Regions from separate parts of the Lysinibacillus sp. RU7 genome, predicted to be linked through region 2. Evidence: riboswitches for the same ligand, from Rfam matches in the RefSeq annotation. Region 2 holds a riboswitch; the other holds the start of a gene.

Region 1 (3,427 bases), on a different contig from region 2:
CTTATGTAATCCAAATAATCCAACAGGTGCACTGACAACAAAATTACAAATTCAACAGTTACTTGAACATGGGCGAAAAGTAAATTGTATGTTAGTTGTTGACGAGGCTTTTATGGATTGGACAGATGAAGTAGAAAGCGTCATTCCACTTGTTGAAAAGTATGAGAATTTAATTGTGTTGCGCTCTATGACGAAAATGTATGCACTAGCAGGGATTCGGCTTGGTTATATAGTTAGTCAAAAAGCGCCGATGCTTGCAGGCTTTTTTCCCCATTGGAATGTGAGTGGAGTAGCGAATCAGGTAGGTTGCCTTTGCTTAGAGGAGGACCAGTATGTGGCACAAGCGAGAAAAAGTAGTGCACAAATGCGGGAAGAAATGACAAACTTTTTGAAAGATTATGCATGCGAAGTATCGAATAGCACGGCCAATTTTTTGTTGTTTCAATTGCCGGAGCCATACAACCCAGACCATTTTTTTAAAACGCTTTTGTCAGCGGGAATTGTCCTTCGTCATACGAAGAATTATGTAGGTCTAGACGGACAGTGGTTCCGTCTCGCGATGAAGGAGCCTGAAAAAATGAAATCGTTTATGCAAGTATTTACTGATTATGTGCAAAACAATTAGAATTTATCGCCATGGTGAAACAGAGTGGAATAAGCAAGGGGTATTACAAGGTTGGCTTGATTCGCCTTTAACGAAATATGGCAAACAACAAGCACTAGATGTGGACTGGCAACCTGATATCGTCTATGCAAGTGACTTAAAACGTGCTATTTCAACTGCTAAATGGATGTTTCCGAATATGGAGATTCATACAGATGCACGTCTTCGTGAAATTTATTTGGGGGATTGGCAAGGACAACCAATCGAACATCTTAAGCAACAAGTAAATTATCAGTACTACAGCGAAGCACCTGAAAAATTTGTTGCAGACTCACAAGAATCGTTTGAGCAAGTGGCAAATCGGCTACTCGCCTTTTTACAAACCATCAAAGAAATCCCACAGCAACAGATTGCGGTTGTTTCCCACGGTGTAGCCATTGCCTGTTTACAATGGGCAATCGAAAAGCGTTCACTGGCGACATTATGGCAAAAGGGAATGCTTTCAGGTGGGGACTTTATTTCTTTGTATTTAGATGAGGAAGAGTGGTATTTGGAAAAAATAACTTTACAGAAAATTTAAAGACATGCTATACTAAAATCTGTTAAGATAAAACAATATATTGTATTAGTTCTAGCTAAGGTACTACTATATGTAGTTTAAAAGGGAAGAACGGTGTAAATCCGTCGCTGTCCCCGCAACTGTAAACGCTGACGATGACGAAAAATCCACTGTACGCTTGTATGGGAAGGAACGTCAAAGGATGAAGCGAAGCCAGGAGACCTGCCTACCTAGACGACTGTACATTTCTTCGGGGGATAGGAAATGGAGGCGGGTTCTTTTTTGACGTTTCCATTTCAAGCTACCTCATTGTAAGGTAGCTTTTTTATTTTGAATAAAAATAGCGTCACACTTATGACATGTGGACAATGCCTAGCTAGACGCATTTTTATTGTATCTTCCTCCGTTTGACAGAAGCAGCTCATCGCATAATGCCGATATGTTAATGAGTCAGTAAAAAGCGTGGTGTTCTCATACACCACCTTTTTTAGCAGATAGGACAGGATCAGCTTTATGGACATCTGCATAAGAAAATTAAAATTAGATAAAAGCAGCATCATAAAGTATTCATCTGTCAAACTGGGCTACCTGCTTTATGATGCAAAACTCACTTTTCGCTGAGAGAGGCATAGGTGAGATAGGCTTTTTTATTGGAGGGGACATGTTGAAGAAAGGGAAAATATTCGTCGTTGGCTTTGGTCCTGGCGATTATGAGCATATTACAAAACGTGCAGTGGATGCATTAAAACAGAGTGATTATATTATTGGCTATAAAACATATGTAGAACTGATTGAGCATTTAGTAACCGCGAAATCCATCGTAAGTACAGGTATGACAGAAGAGGTTTCACGTGCACAGGAGGCGGTGCGACAAGCAGAGGCAGGTCATATTGTATCAGTTATTTCAAGTGGAGATGCTGGTGTATACGGCATGGCTGGACTTGTATATGAGGTACTCATCGAGCTTGGCTGGACAGAAAAAGACGGCATAGCAGTAGAAGTGGTCCCTGGCATTTCAGCGATTAACTCGTGTGCAAGCTTGCTTGGTGCCCCGGTTATGCACGATGCCTGTACGATTAGCTTAAGTGACCACTTAACACCATGGACAGTCATTGAAAAACGTATTGAAGCAGCAGCAATGGCTGATTTTGTCGTTGCCTTTTACAATCCAAAAAGCGGACGTCGTACAAGACAAATTGTCGAGGCACAACGGATTTTATTAAAATATCGTTCACCTGCAACACCAGTAGGCTTAGTGAAAAGTGCTTACCGTGAAAGTCAGAATATTGTGCTAACAACGCTTGCTGAAATGCTAGAGCATGATATCGGCATGCTTACAACAGTAGTAGTCGGCAATTCATCGACATTCTTCTACGATAATAAAATTATTACGCCACGTGGTTACCAGCGTAAATATACATTAGGTGAAGATGTACAACCGTTGAAACCACATCAGCGTTTACGAAAAGAAAATGAACCGTGGGCGCTAGATCAGCAAACAGGTGAAGCACAAACGGGTTTTGAAAAAATAACGGTGCCTGCTCCAGAAAAGCCTAAAAAAAGTACATTGGAAATGGCACAGATGGCACTAAAGCTTGCCGGTGGTGAACCATCTGTATTAGTGCAACAAAAAGTAGAGTCAATTTTTGAATTTGCTGTTAGTCCAGGTGTAGCGAATAAAATGCTAACACCACAGCAAATGATGCTGTTAGCAGAAATTGTTGGCGAACAAGGGACGCTTGAATATACACCGGAGCATCGCATGCTGGTGAAAGTGCCAACTGAGCAGCCAAATGAGCTCGTTGCTCGTTTACGTGAGGCAGGTTTACTTGTTTTACCGATTGGCGATGTGCTCAATGTAAAGGCGTGTGATTTTTGCTATGGGGAAAAAGCAGAGTCCATTCCATATGCAGAGGAAATTGCGCAGACGCTTGGTGGGATGAAGCTACCGAAGGAATTGCATGTTGGCTTTAATGGATGTGGAATGGCTTGCTACCGCGCTGTTTTTGATGATATCGGCATTGTGTATCGCAAGAAGAAATTTGATTTATTTATCGGGGCAAAGCCGGTTGGACGAACAGCTCATGCAGCACAGCCGGTTGCAGAGGGGCTTGAACCGGAGGAACTAGTACCGCTATTAACGAAAATCATCGAAGAATATAAGCAGCATGCACATCCGAACGAGCGCTTGTTCAAGTACTTCAAACGTGTGAAAAAAATATTGCATTATACATATCACGATATGAGCTGCAAAATTGAAGTAG
Region 2 (3,427 bases):
GTCGGTGCAATAATGGTCCGTGATACAAGATCGCAAATGACAAGTAAACTTGCGCCATTTAAAAATGAAATTAGAAGCAAATGACGATGGTCTGCCCCTAAAATCATCCGTACCATATGCGGGACAACTAGTCCGACAAAACCAATCGTGCCGGATACAGCTACAGCAGCACCCGTTAACATCGAGCCACCGATCAAAATAATATACTTGCTTCGTTTGACATCGACCCCTAAATATTTCGCCCGTTCTTCGCCATAAATCATCGCATTTAACTCGCGGCGATTAAACCAAAGAATAATGGTGCCTATGATGACAAACGGTAAAATCATTTTGACATATGGCCAGCCGCGCATGGACACACTCCCTAACAGCCAACCCATAATCGAACGAAGCTCTTCGCCCGTAAGTGCAATCATGAGCGAAATACAGGAGCCTAAAAACGAACTAAATATAATCCCTGTTAAAATTAATGTCTCCATTTTCATTGTTCGGTCTACTACTCGTGCAAAGCCTAGAACAATTAAAAGTGTCACTAAAGCGCCTGCCATACTAAAAACAGGCAATGTAAACAGGCCAAATACCGGAATGGAGACACTAAAGAACAATGTAAAAACAGCACCTACTGATGCACCAGATGAAATCCCAAGTGTATATGGATCAGCAAGCGGATTTTTGAGCAAGCCTTGAAACGCCGCACCGGCAATTGCCAGTGAGGCGCCGACTAATGCAGCTAGTATGACGCGCGGCATTCGAATATGCCATAAAATACTATAAGCGGTTGGATTGGCTTCCACATCCCACAATGTAGAAAGTGGAACAGATACCGAACCAATCGATATCCCACACCATATACTCACTAGTAAAATAGCGATAGAAAGTACATAAGCCGCTATGTATTTTTTAGTCATTAAAGACCTCTGGATAAATTGCTTTTGCGATCGATTCAACACCATCTGCAATACGTGGACCTTGACGACTTGTTGTATTGCCATCTACGACTGTTAATGCATTATTTTTTACCGCTGTCATGTTCGCAAAGGCTGGGGTATTTTTAATTGTTTCATCATCCCCCTCATAAGTGAAAATGATGGAATCTGGATTTGCTGCAAGGAATTGTTCAGGGCTATACATTGGCCAGCCCTCTTCTTTTACGGCGTTTTCAACATGAATAAACTTCAGCATTTCATTCATAAATGTATTTTGCCCAACAACATAAATATTAGGTGCTCCTCCAACAACCATAAAGGCTGTTTTTGGTTCAACTCCTTCTAATTTCGCTTCAATATCTGCTAGTTTTGTTTTAATAGATGAGATGACTTCTTCCGCCTCATCCTCTTTTCCTGTTAATGTGCCTACCACTTCAATCGTGTCATATGTTTCTTCAAAGGTTTCTGCATTGTCAACAACGAATACAGTAATACCTGATGCCTCTAATTGTGCAATCGCACTTTCAAGTGAAAACATGCTCGATTCATGTGCAAAGACAATATCCGGCTGTAATGAAACAATTGTTTCGACATTATATTCAATACCACCTACACGTGTCTTATCCTCTACTTGCGCGGGATAATTATCATTGTCATTCACACCAACAATTTCTTCATCAAGGCCAAGACCAAATAAAATCTCTGTATTGGATGGTGTTAACGACACGATACGATCTGGTGCTTCTTCTAATGTAATTTCATTACCAAGTGCATCTACAGCTGTTACTGGAAAGACTGTCTCATTATTTTCTTCTACAACGACAGCACCTTCCTTTTGTTGTGTTTCTGTTTCCTTTTCTGTTCCACATGCTACAAGCATAGTTAATGCAAGTGTTGCTGATGCGGCTAACTGCCAAAACTTCTTCATTTGTTGTTCCTCCTATTATCCGAAAGATATCCCTTTCATCCAATTAACCTAAGATGGTGGCACGTTTGTAAAGATAGATAAATTTGTAAATAAAAAAAGCCTCTCTAGTACGAGAGACTTTGGAAAAGGCTAACATTACGTATAACATCTATACTTAAAAGCCACCTTCCTATCCTCGTAGGTTATCTTGGTGTTCATAAAGGCAGGTCTCCTGGCTTATGCATCGAACGCTGGCTTATCCCTTCCCGAATGAATCAGTGGTTTTTTATAAGCAAGCTAGCAGTTACAGTGGCGGGACCGCGTCGGACTTACACCGACTTCCCTATTATCTTTGCACACGGCAAAGAACCTTTACTACTTATCAAATTGTCTAACATTTCTATTATAGCTGAAATCTCCGTTTTGAAAAGAATAATTTTCTGAAAACTCTAGTGTTGCTTATACAATCCCCAAATACGTCGTAGAAATTAATGAAAGCCACCCATAAAGGATGGCTTACGATGATTACATTTTTTCAGGTGCACTTACGCCAATTAGTTTTAGAGCGTTTGTAGCTGTCGGCTATGCCTTTCGCTACAGAACGATGAAAGATTGCGTTCGCTTATTATTGATTACATCTTTTCAGGAGCTGATACGCCGATTAAACGTAGAGAGTTCGCTAATGTTGTTTTAACGGCTGTGATTAACGCTAAACGTGCTTCTGTTAACTCTTTATTGTCTTGGTTAATCACTTTTTCAGCATTATAGAAGCTGTGGAACGTTGCCGCTAGGTCTTGAATGTAGTTAGCAATACGGTGTGGTGTGCGGTGTTTCGCTGCATCTGCCACGACTTGCGGGAATGCTCCTACTTTTTTCAGTACCTCTTCTTCTTTTTCTGCTGTTAGTAGGCCAAGGTTATCAAGTGAAGCTGCATAGCCTTGCTCACCTGCTGCACGTAAAATTGATGCAATACGTGCATGTGCATATTGTGCATAGTACACTGGGTTTTCATTTGATTGTGATACCGCTAAATCTAGGTCGAAATCCATATGCGAGTCGCCTGCTGTTTTCACGAAGAAGTAACGAACGGCATCTAAGCCTACTTCTTCTACTAATTCACGCATTGTGACCGCATTACCTGTACGCTTCGACATTTTAAATTTCTCGCCGTTTTTGTATAACTGTACCATTTGGATAATTTCTACTTCTAATGTCCCGCGATTATAGCCAAGCGCCTCGATTGCTGCTTTCATACGCGGAATATATCCGTGGTGATCAGCGCCCCAAATATTAATCAGCTTATCGAAACCACGTTGTAATTTATCTTCGTGGTAGGCGATATCCGGCGTTAAGTATGTGTAAGAGCCATCGTTTTTGATTAATACACGGTCTTTGTCGTCACCAAATGTTGTCGAACGGAACCAAGTGGCACCTTCCTCTTCAAATACGTGACCATTTGCTTTTAATTTATCTAATGCTACATCGATTTTGCCATTGTTGTATAAAGATGTTTCTGAATACCATACATCAAATTCAACACGGAAATTCGCTAAGTCTTTTTGCAATTTCGCTAACTCTAGGCGCAGTCCATGCT

What was found. A riboswitch is a leader RNA that binds a small molecule or an ion and turns the genes downstream of it on or off. The one in region 2 is predicted to bind cobalamin.
Region 1: another riboswitch for cobalamin. It lies ahead of cobJ (precorrin-3B C(17)-methyltransferase); the one in region 2 lies ahead of AC3II9_RS02575 (ABC transporter substrate-binding protein).

The regions. Positions count from the first base shown of each region.
Region 1 covers NZ_JBYQFK010000005.1:84,673-88,099, reverse strand. The annotation lists gene AC3II9_RS05335 (pyridoxal phosphate-dependent aminotransferase) at 1-625, shown strand, start outside; gene AC3II9_RS05330 (histidine phosphatase family protein) at 609-1,184, shown strand; cobalamin riboswitch at 1,226-1,406, shown strand; gene cobJ (precorrin-3B C(17)-methyltransferase) at 1,825-3,427, shown strand, end outside.
Region 2 covers NZ_JBYQFK010000002.1:211,812-215,238, forward strand. The annotation lists gene AC3II9_RS02570 (FecCD family ABC transporter permease) at 1-908, opposite strand, end outside; gene AC3II9_RS02575 (ABC transporter substrate-binding protein) at 901-1,854, opposite strand; cobalamin riboswitch at 2,039-2,222, opposite strand; gene argS (arginine--tRNA ligase) at 2,466-3,427, opposite strand, start outside.